Regions from separate parts of the Streptomyces sp. NPDC057249 genome, predicted to be linked through region 2. Evidence: riboswitches for the same ligand, from Rfam matches in the RefSeq annotation. Region 2 holds a riboswitch; the other holds the start of a gene.
The links. Region 2 has a riboswitch for glycine ahead of gcvT (glycine cleavage system aminomethyltransferase GcvT). Riboswitches for the same ligand answer to the same signal wherever they lie in the genome.

Region 1: linked by a shared signal. The riboswitch ahead of gcvP (aminomethyl-transferring glycine dehydrogenase) and the one ahead of gcvT (glycine cleavage system aminomethyltransferase GcvT) in region 2 are both predicted to bind glycine.

The regions. Positions count from the first base shown of each region.
Region 1 is NZ_JBHUXS010000019.1:124,967-130,492, forward strand. Features, by position in the region: gene ACFUJY_RS29025 (DUF5999 family protein) at 1-127, shown strand, start outside; gene gcvP (aminomethyl-transferring glycine dehydrogenase) at 214-3,099, opposite strand; glycine riboswitch at 3,293-3,390, opposite strand; gene ACFUJY_RS29035 (PRC-barrel domain-containing protein) at 3,507-3,875, shown strand; gene ACFUJY_RS29040 (DNA polymerase IV) at 3,800-5,269, opposite strand; gene ACFUJY_RS29045 (MerR family transcriptional regulator) at 5,362-5,526, opposite strand, start outside.
Region 2 is NZ_JBHUXS010000010.1:256,382-261,907, reverse strand. Features, by position in the region: gene glyA (serine hydroxymethyltransferase) at 1-259, opposite strand, end outside; gene gcvH (glycine cleavage system protein GcvH) at 279-656, opposite strand; gene gcvT (glycine cleavage system aminomethyltransferase GcvT) at 758-1,873, opposite strand; glycine riboswitch at 2,017-2,110, opposite strand; gene ACFUJY_RS20825 (AAA family ATPase) at 2,295-2,972, shown strand; gene ACFUJY_RS20820 (enhanced serine sensitivity protein SseB) at 3,098-3,868, shown strand; gene ACFUJY_RS20815 (enhanced serine sensitivity protein SseB C-terminal domain-containing protein) at 3,983-4,750, shown strand; gene ACFUJY_RS20810 (ABC transporter permease) at 5,100-5,526, shown strand, end outside.

The DNA of each region.
Region 1 (5,526 bases), on a different contig from region 2:
GCAGGGGTGGAGCCTGCTGTGCAACGGTGTCCTGCTCTTCGAGGACACCGGTGAGCTGCTTCCGGACGGGAAGATCATCGCTCCGCACAGGCCCCTGGCGGCGAGCCGGGTGGTCAGGGCCGCCTGAGCGGCGAGGTACGGAAAGGGGCCGGCCCGGAGACTCTCCGCGCCGGCCCCGACGCATGTCCGCGTCACACCGCTTCGATCACCCGGTCAGTTGTCGTACGCGTCCAGGGGCGGGCACGAGCAGACGAGGTTGCGGTCGCCGAACGCCCCGTCGATCCGGCGCACCGGCGGCCAGTACTTGTCGGCGGCCGGGACACCGGCCGGGAAGACCGCCACCTCGCGGCTGTACGCGTGCGCCCACTCCCCGCCGAGCGCGGCGGCGGTGTGCGGGGCATTGGCGAGCGGGTTGTCGTCCGCGCTCCACTCCCCCGACGCCACCTTCTCGATCTCGGCGCGGATCGCGATCATCGTGTCGCAGAAGCGGTCCAGCTCCGCGAGGTCCTCGCTCTCGGTCGGCTCGATCATCAGCGTGCCGGCGACCGGGAACGACATGGTCGGCGAGTGGAAGCCGTAGTCGATGAGCCGCTTGGCGACGTCGTCGATGCTGACGCCGGTCGCCTTGGAGATCGGCCGAAGGTCCACGATGCACTCGTGCGCCACCAGACCCGCCGGGCCGTTGTACAGGATCGGGTAGTGCGGTTCGAGACGCTTGGCGATGTAATTGGCCGCCAGTACGGCCACCTGCGTCGCGCGCTTCAGGCCCTCGCCGCCCATCAGGCGTACGTACGCCCACGAGATCGGGAGGATGCCGGCGGAGCCCCAGGGGGCCGCCGAGATCGGTCCGACGCCGGTCTCCGGGCCCGCCGCGGGCTGGAGCGGGTGGTTGGGCAGGTACGGCGCCAGGTGCGCGCGCACGCCGACCGGGCCGACGCCCGGGCCGCCGCCGCCGTGCGGGATGCAGAAGGTCTTGTGCAGGTTGAGGTGCGAGACGTCGCCGCCGAACCGGCCGGGCTTGGCCAGGCCGACCAGGGCGTTGAGGTTGGCGCCGTCGACGTAGACCTGACCGCCGGCGTCGTGCACCTCGGCGCAGATGTCGGCGACGTGCTCCTCGAAGACGCCGTGCGTCGACGGGTAGGTGATCATGAGCACGGCCAGCTCGTCGCGGTACTGCGCGATCTTGGCGCGCAGGTCCTCGATGTCGACCTCGCCGTCGTCGGCGGTCTTGACGACGACCACCTTCATGCCGGCCATCACGGCGCTCGCGGCGTTGGTGCCGTGCGCGGAGGACGGGATCAGGCAGACGGTCCGGTTCTCGTCGCCGTTGGCACGGTGGTACGCGCGGACGGCCAGCAGACCGGCGAACTCGCCCTGCGAGCCGGCGTTCGGCTGGATGGACACCGCGTCGTAACCGGTGACCTCGGCCAGCCGCTCCTCCAGCTCGCGGATGAGCGTCAGGAAGCCCTGCGCCTGCTCGGCGGGCGCGAACGGGTGCAGCGCGCCGAACTCGGGCCAGGTGATCGACTCCATCTCGGCGGTCGCGTTCAGCTTCATCGTGCAGGAGCCGAGCGGGATCATGCCGCGGTCCAGCGCGTAGTCGCGGTCGGCGAGCTTGCGCAGGTAGCGCAGCATCGCGGTCTCGGAGCGGTGCTGGTGGAAGACCGGGTGGGTGAGGATCGCGTCGGTGCGCAGCAGCGTCCCGGGCAGCGCGTCCTCGGTCGCGGCGTCCAGCGCCTCGACGTCCCCGTCGGCACCGAAGGCGGCCCAGACGGCGGCGACCTGGGTGCGGGTCGTCGTCTCGTCGCAGGCCAGCGAGACGGTGTCGGCGTCGACCAGGCGCAGGTTCACCCCGCGCTCGCGGGCGTCGGCGACGACCTCGCCCGCCCTGCCCGGGACGCGGACGGTGAGCGTGTCGAAGTAGGAGCCGGTCACCACGTCGACGCCGGCGGCGCGCAGGCCCTCGGCGAGGATCGCGGCGTAGCGGTGGGTGCGCCGGGCGATCGTGCGCAGGCCCTCGGGGCCGTGGTAGACGGCGTACATGCCGGCCATGACGGCGAGCAGCACCTGGGCGGTGCAGATGTTGCTGGTGGCCTTCTCGCGGCGGATGTGCTGCTCGCGGGTCTGGAGGGCCAGGCGGTACGCCTTGTTCCCGTCGGCGTCCACGGAGACGCCGACCAGGCGCCCGGGCAGGCTGCGGGCGAACTTGTCGCGGACCGCCATGTAGCCGGCGTGCGGGCCGCCGAAGCCCATCGGGACGCCGAAGCGCTGCGTGGTGCCGACGGCGATGTCGGCACCCAGCTCGCCGGGCGAGGTGAGCAGCGTGAGGGCCAGCAGGTCGGCGGCGACGGTGACGATCGCGCCCAGCTCGTGCGCCTGGTCGATCACGGGCTTGAGGTCCCGGACGGCCCCGGAGGCGCCGGGGTACTGGAGGAGCACGCCGAAGACGCCGCGCTCGGCGACCTCGGCCGGGATGCCGTCGGTGAGGTCGGCGACGACGACCTCGACACCGGTCGGCTCCGCGCGGGTCTCGATGACCGCGACGGACTGCGGCAGGGTGTCGGCGTCGACCAGGAAGACGCCGTTCTTGACCTTGCCGACGCGCCGGGCGAGCGCCATGGCCTCCGCGGCGGCGGTGCCCTCGTCGAGCAGCGAGGCGCCGGAGGTGGGCAGGCCGGTCAGCTCGGCGACCATCGTCTGGAAGTTCAGGAGGGCTTCGAGGCGGCCCTGGGAGATCTCGGGCTGGTACGGCGTGTAGGCCGTGTACCAGGCGGGGTTCTCCATGACGTTGCGCAGGATCACCGGCGGGGTGAACGTGCCGTAGTAGCCGAGCCCGATCATCGGGGCGAGGACCTGGTTGCGGTCGGCGAGCCGGCGGAGTTCGGCCAGCACCTCGGCCTCGGTCCGGGCCTCCGGGAGGGCCAGCGCCTCGGCGCTCTTGATCACGTCGGGCACGGCGGCCGCGGTCAGCTCGTCCAGCGAGCCGTAGCCGACCTGGGCGAGCATCTTCGCCTGCGCCTCGGCGTCCGGGCCGATGTGGCGCTGTTCGAAGGGGATGCCCTGTTCCAGCTGCGAGAGCGGGGTGCGACGGGGGGTCATGGTGGAGGCCTCCTGGTCTGTCACGACCTGCGAGGGGCACCGCGGCGCCGGGTGCCCTGACGGCCTCCCCCTCTGTCATCTCAACCTGAGAGCTTCACCGGCGCCACGCGGGCGCCGGCTTTCACCGTCGGTGAGGGCGAGGCTCCGTACGGCCCATCGGCCGCGCGCAACCCGCCCTGCTTTCCAGAGTGACCTCGTCCGTGCGGTACGGGGGCCTGAGAGTTTCCGGGGAGGATTTGCTCCTTCGGCGTCCTCCGGATCGGCTCCGGACGACTCTCCCGCACGGGGTCAGCAGCCATGACCAGCCTACCAGCGGGGTACACGACGGGAATTCTCGAGTGGCCAAGACCACGGAACTGCATTTCCGTAGTCCCTGTGGACCAGCCGCAACCCGTGTGGGAGGGACCGTGCAGACCGACATCGACCCGCGCAGCCTGATCGGCCGCAAGGCCTTCGACCGCAAGGGCACCAAGATCGGGACCGTGGACGAGGTGTACCTCGACGACGCGACCGGCGTCCCCGAATGGGCGGCCGTGCGCACCGGGCTCTTCAGCCGTGACGCCTTCGTCCCGCTGGAGCCCAGCGAATTCGTGGACGACACCCTGCGCGTCCCCTTCGACCGGGCGCTGATCAAGGACGCCCCCGACTTCGGCGTGGGCCGCCACCTCTCGCCCGAGCAGGAGCTCCAGCTCTACCGTCACTACGGACTGGACGCGGCCCCCGGCGCACCGGCCCCGGACCGCGACTTCGGCCGCCTGGCGGGCCAGGAGGAGTAGTCCGGCGGGTCCGGGACGAGCGGCAGCGGGTCGGCGGCCCGCAGCGCGGGATCGTCCACGCGGAACGTACGCACCCGGCCGGGTGCCGCCGCGCCCGGTTCCTCGAAGCGCACGGTCACCCGGCCGACCCCGCTCCCCTGCACCCAGCCGTGTCCGTGGACGTCGTGCCGCACGTCGTGTCCGGCCGGCCAGCGGCGCGCGGCGAGCTGCTCGGCGGTCTCCTCCGGCCCGGGCCCGTCGTCCGCCGTCCCCTCGCGGCCGTCGGGGTCCTCCGGCGGCGGCGCCCCGTCGTCCTCCGGAAGAGCCGCCGCCGCCCGCGCACCGGCGGCCTGGGCGAACAGGTCCTCCTGGGTGTAGTCGGCGAGCCCCGTGACGCCGACGCCCAGCAGCCGCACCCCGCCGGTGGTGTCCACGGACTCCAGGAGGCGGGCGGCGGCCTCCCGGACGACCGCGGGGTCGTCCGTGGGCCCGCGCAGCGTCTCGGAGCGGGTCAGCGTGGAGAAGTCGTAGCGGCGCACCTTGAGCACCACCGTGCGCCCCGAGCGCCCCGCGCCCCGCAGCCGCTGGACGCACCGGTCGGCCAGCCGCTCCACCTCGGTGCGTACCCGGATGCGGTCGTGCAGGTCCATGTCGAAGGTGTCCTCGACGGAGACGGATTTCGCGTCGCGCTCCGCGACCACGGGGCGGTCGTCGAAGCCGGAGGCCATCCGGTGCAGTGCGGCACCGTGCGCCTTGCCCAGGAGCCGGACCAGCTCCGCCTCGCCCGCCTCGGCGAGGTCGTCGACCGTCGTCATGCCGGCGCGGCGCAGATGGTCCGCCGTGGCGGGGCCGACTCCGGGCAGGGTGCGCACCGGCATGGGGGCGAGGTGCGCCCGCTCGGTGCCGGGCTCGATCAGGCGTATCCCGTCGGGCTTGGCCTCCTCGGAGGCGATCTTGGCGAGCATCTTGGAACCGGCGAGCCCGACCGAACCGCTCAGTCCCGTGACCGCCTGGATGGCCTCGCGCAGTTCCCGGCCGATCTCCAGCGCGGACGCCGTGTCGTCGGCCGTACCGCCCGCTTCGAGGTCCACGAACGCCTCGTCCAGGCTGAGCGGCTCCACCAGCGGCGAGAGCCGCCCCAGCAGCTCCATGACCTGGTCGCTCACCGACCGGTACAGCGTGAAGCGCGGGACCAGATAGGCGGCGTTCGGAGCGAGCCGTCTGGCCTGCGCCATTGGCATCGCCGAGTGCACCCCGAAGCGCCGTGCCTCGTACGAGGCGGTCGCGACGACCCCGCGCGGTCCCAGGCCCCCCACCACGACCGGTTTGCCGCGCAGGCTGGGCTTCGCCGCCTGCTCGGCGGAGGCGTAGAAGGCATCCATGTCCAGGTGCAGGATGGTGGGAGCTGCTCTCACACCAGCCGATGCTGCCCTACCGCACTGACAATCGCCGTGTCGGCCCGGCCCGGGCGCCCGCGTTTCCGGCCCCGGGGCGCACCCTCAGGGGCTCAGACGGCCCGGTTGCGGCGCCGGGCGAGCTCGTCGGCCGGGTTGTGCCCGATCAGCGTCTCGCCGGTGTCCACGCGCTCCCCGTGCAGCTGCGACAGGGCGGCGTCCACGTCCCGCCAGACCACTCCGACGGCGATCCCGAAGACGCCCTGGCCGCCCTGGAG
Region 2 (5,526 bases):
CGAAGAGCGCCTTGATCCGGTCGATCGCGATCTGCTCGACCACGTCGACGTGCTCACAGCCGCCGTAGTAGCGGCGGCCGGGGTAGCCCTCGGCGTACTTGTTGGTCAGGACGGAGCCCTGTGCCTCCATGACCGCGACCGGAGCGAAGTTCTCCGAGGCGATCATTTCGAGCGTGGACTGCTGGCGCAGGAGCTCGGCGTCGACGGCGGCGGCGACGTCCGGGTCCAGCTCGTGGAGGGAGGAGTTGAGAAGCGACATCAGGTGGTCCCTTGGGGTCTCAGTTGCCGGAGAACTCGGTGTACTCGTCGGCGGAGAGCAGGTCCTTCGGCTCCTCCGCGACACGTACCTTGAACAGCCAGCCGCCTTCGAACGGAGCGGAGTTGACCAGCGACGGGTCGTCCACGACGGCCTGGTTGGACTCCGTGATCTCACCGGTCACCGGCGAGTACAGGTCGCTGACCGACTTGGTCGACTCCAGCTCGCCGCAGGTCTCGCCCGCGGTCACCGTGTCACCGACCGCGGGAAGCTGCGCGTAGACGACGTCACCGAGCGCGTTGGCCGCGTGCTCCGTGATGCCGACCGTGGCCACACCGTCCTCGGCGGGCGACAGCCACTCGTGCTCCTTGCTGTACCGCAGCTGCTGGGGGTTGCTCATGGTCTGAATTCTCCTGTACGCGGGGAGTGCGGATGAACGGTGGTCTTACGGTGTGAGACGGGACCGCGTCACGTACGCGGCACCGGCCGGGTCCTACGGTTCTACTTCTTGCGCTTGTAGAAGGGGAGCGCCACGACCTCGTACGGCTCGTGGCTGCCTCGGATCTCCACCGCGACTGAGGCGGTGCCCGGCTCGGCGTGCGCCGCGTCGACGTACGCCATGGCGATCGGCTTGCCCAGGGTGGGGGAGGGGGCACCCGAGGTGACCTCGCCGATGACCTGACCGCCGGCGACGACCGGGAACCCGGCGCGCGGCACCCGGCGGCCCTCGGCGACCAGGCCGACGAGCTTGCGCGGCGGAGCGGTCTCGGCGCGCTCCGCGGCGGCCTCCAGCGCCTTGCGGCCGACGAAGTCGCCGTCCTTCTCGAACTTCACGACCCGGCCGAGCCCGGCGTCGAACGGGGTCAGCGAGGTCGTCAGCTCGTGCCCGTACAGCGGCATGCCCGCCTCCAGGCGCAGCGTGTCACGGCAGGAGAGGCCGCACGGGATCAGGCCGTGCGCGGCACCCGCCTCGGTGAGCGCCTGCCACAGCTGCTCGGCGTGGCCGGGCGCGACGAACAGCTCGAAGCCGTCCTCGCCGGTGTAGCCGGTACGGGCGATCAGCGCGGGCACCCCGGCGACGGTGCCGGGCAGTCCGGCGTAGTACTTCAGGCCGTCCAGGTCGGCGTCGGTCACCGCCGCGAGGATCGCCGGGGACTCGGGGCCCTGGACGGCGAGCAGCGCGTACGCGTCGCGGTCGTCGCGGACCTCGGCGTCGAAGCCGGCGGCGCGCTCGGTGAGCGTGTCCAGGACGAGCTGGGCGTTGCCGGCGTTGGCGACGACCATGTACTCCGTGTCCTGGAGGCGGTAGACGATCAGGTCGTCGAGGATGCCGCCGTCCTCGGCGCAGATCATCGTGTAGCGGGCCCGGCCGGTCGAGACCGTGCCGATGTTGCCGACCAGCGCGAAGTTCAGCAGGTCCACCGCCTGCGGGCCGGTGACCGTGATCTCGCCCATGTGGGACAGGTCGAAGAGGCCGGCCTTCGTGCGGACGGCGTTGTGCTCGTCGCGCTCGCTGGCGTAACGCAGCGGCATGTCCCAGCCCGCGAAGTCGGTCATGGTGGCGCCCAGCGAGCGGTGCAGGGTGTCGAGGGCTGTGAGGCGGGGGGTGCTGCTCATGAAACGGGCTCCCAGGGCATGACGACGGCGAGGACGATCCCTCCCCATCTGTCATCGGAACCTGAGAGGTTCGCCGAGAGGCCCCAGGGGGGTCGGCTTGCACCTTGGGTGGAGCCGCCGGGCGGCTCGCTTTTCAGATATGCCTCATCCACGCGGTACGGGGCCTGAGAGATTCAAGGGAGGATCTTGCTCCTTCGGCGCCCGGCACGGTGACCGGGACTCTCCCGCGCGGATTCAAGCGGCCTGTATGCAGTTGGCGGGGTCATCATCGCACGCATTCCGGGGGAGTGGTGCGCCGGGAGCGGTGCCGCTCGTCACGGTCTTCCGGCGGGTCGGACGGTTGTGCCGCATTACCTTTTCTTTACACTTCCGGGGTAGGTATCGGTCCTGCACGCGTCGGCCGTACGGCCAGGGGGAGGCGATGACGTTGCGCTACGCGACGACCGCGGGAACCACCAGCACGGCACTGCCCGCCCAGTCCGGCTCACCACCCCGGCAGGCGGTGGGCACCCATCCGCCCGTCGTCCGGGACCTGCGCGGCCGGGCCGGCCCGCGCGCCCTGCGCTTCGCCGCCGGGGACGTGGTGGTGGTCTCCGGACTCCCCGGCAGCGGCAAGTCCACCCTGATCTCCCGCACCGCCCCGGCGTACGCGGTCGACTCCCAGGACACCCGGGACCGCTGGGCCCGCCGGCTGCCCCGTTTACTGCCCTACGCCCTGTACCGCCCGCTGGTCCGCCTCGCCCACTACCGGGGGCTGCGGCGGGTGCTGCGCTCCGGCGCCTCCGTCGTCGTCCACGACTGCGGTACGCAGAGCTGGGTCCGCGCCCTGCTCGCCCGCCATGCCCGGCGCCGGGGTGCCGGCCTGCACCTGGTCCTGCTCGACGTCTCCGCCAGGACCGCGCGCGAGGGCCAGCGCGAGCGCGGCCGGGGCGTCTCCGCGTACGCCTTCGCCCGGCACCGCAAAGCCGTCGGGCGGCTGCTGCGGAACACCGAGGCGGGGCTGCTGCCGCGCGGCTGCGCCTCGGCGGTGCTGCTCGACCGCGAGGCGGCCGGGGCGCTCACGCGCATCACATTCGCAGACGCACAGACCGACGGCTGAAAACGGACCGTCCAACAGACGGACAGGAGCCGGGTACCGGCGGTTTCCGGACAGCCCCCAGGGCCGACGGAGGCCGCGCGAGGCCGTACCCTCTTGCTTCACGGCAACGGGGCGAGAGGGAAGCAGTGGACATTCCGGCACAGGCCGGGAGCCTGCCGCAGGGCGGCTGGCCGGCCAATGAACTCGAAGAGGTGCTGGGCGCCTCGCTCGGCACCCCGGAGGCGGGCGGCCGCCTGCTGGAGGTGCTCGGCCGCAGCCACGTCTGGGTGCCGCTGCCCAACGGCGGCGGACCCGACGCCCGGGACCTCGACCTGCCCGCGATGGAGATCGACGGCGCCGCGTACGTCCCCGTCTACAGCTCCGAGCACCAGTTCCTCACCTGCGTCGGCGACCGGATGTCCTTCACCGTCGCCCCCGCCGTCGAGTTCGCCCGCGGCCTGCCCCCGCAGCTCGGCATCGCCGTGAACCCGGGCGGCGCCGTCGGCCTGCCGCTGCCGCCGCCCGCCGTCGCCGAGCTGTGCCGGGCCGGCCGCACCCCGCTCGACGGCCCGGCCACCGGGGGCCGCGTCCGGCTGTACGAGCCGGACTGGAAGGAGGAGCCCGTCGACTTCCTGGCCGCCGCGGCCGGCGAGTTCCAGGAGAGCGGCGTCGTCCGCACCGCCCGCCGGGTCCTGGCCAGCATCGAGGGCGACGACCCCGTGCTCTTCGTCGGCGTCGAGTTCTCCACCTGGGACGGCGCCGGACAGAGCGCCCCGATGGACGCCCTCGGCCGGGCGCTGGGCCGCGTCGCGGTGCCGTGGCCGGTCAACCTCGTCCTCCTCGACGTGGCGCAGGACCCGGTCGCCGACTGGATGCGCGAGCGGGTGCGGCCCTTCTACACGCGCGTCCCGGAGTGACGGGGACGGCCGTGGCGTCAAGCCGGTGACAGCACGGCCGCATAAGCTGGTTTGATGGCTGAAGGCCGATGCCCGGTGGCCGAAGCAGAGGATCTACGAGGGGCGGGACCCAGGGTGAGTGCGTCAGGCACCGCGGCGGCCGGTCAGGTCGAGCACATGCTGCGACAGGTCGCGCCCGGGCGCTACGACGCGTACGAGGCGCTGCTCCAGGCCCTGTCGGCCGGCCGGGTCTGGATGCTCCTCTGGCACGGCCGCCCCGGCGCCCCCGACGCCCAGTACGGGAACATGGAGGTCGACGGCCTCGGCTACGCCCCGTGCGTCACCTCCCCCCAGGAGCTCACCGCCAGCGGCTGGAGCCGGGACCACGAGGTGGTGGCCGGACTGGACATCGCGCGCGCCCTCTACCCCGACCGCTGGGGCGTCTGGCTCAATCCGCACGCCCCGGGCGGCGGCGTCGGCATCCCCTGGCTGGATCTGCGCCGCATCGCGACCGGCCTCGACCGGATGCCCGCCGGGCCGCTCAGGATCAGCGAACCGGCCATCGAGATCCCGCAGTTCTACGCCCAGCTGACGCAGAACGCCCACCACACCCCCGCGATCCGCTCGCTGCGCCGGGCCTGGGTGCAGCCCGCGCTCGGCGTCCCCTACCTCGCCGTCGGCCTCGACCTGTACGACACGAGCCGGCCGTCCGTCGACGCGGTGCGCGGGATGATGCGCCAGTCGATCGGCGCCGTCCCCGAGGGTCTGCCGGTCTCCACGGTCGCGATGTCCGACGAGTACGACCCGGTCGCGATGTGGCTGCGCGCCAACTCCTGCCCCTTCTACGACCGCGAGGCGCACGCCGCGCCCGGTTACGGGTACCCGCAGGCACCCGCGTACTGAGCCGGTGTCAGGCCCCCGGCGAATCGGGGGCATTGCGGGCACTTCGGGGTTCGTGCGCGAAGTGTTCGTTATCGCTGTTTTGCGACCGAGAGGCCCGATTGCCGAGTCCGGCTGTTCGGATACCGGAAGCATTTTGGCGTCATCACGTTTGAGCAAACATTCCCCGTCAGGTCTGGCGGGTGTGCGCGCAGTGGCTGAAGACTCCCTCGCAACAGGTGCTCTGTGCCCGTAGTCGCCCCCCTTTCCGGTCCGGGCCGACGGGCGCCGTCACTCGAATCGGGCTATGTAGGAGCCGCTACCGCGGCGGTCACGGGCCGGCCACCGCCGGCCGAGAGGGGTCTCCAGCGCAATGACGGCACCTATCGAGACCACCAGGGCGGATACGCAGCCCGAAGCGGTGCTGGAAGGCGCGGACCGCAAGGAGATCGAGGGCCGTTCGCTCGGCCGCATCGCCTGGACCCGGTTCAAGCGGGACAAGGCCGCGATGGCCGGTGGCATCGTTGTCGTCCTGCTGATCCTGACCGCGGTGCTCTCCAAGCCGCTCCAGTCGCTGCTGGGGCTCGACCCCAACGCGTTCAACCAGAGCCTGGTCGACCCGGTCATGCTGGCGCCCAAGGGCAGCTTCGGCGGGATGAGCTGGGACCACCCGTTCGGCGTCGAGCCGCAGACCGGCCGCGACATCTTCGCGCGCATCCTCGAAGGCTCCTGGGTCTCGCTCGTCGTCGCCGTCGGCTCCACCCTGCTCTCCGTCGCCATCGGCGTCGTCATGGGTGTCG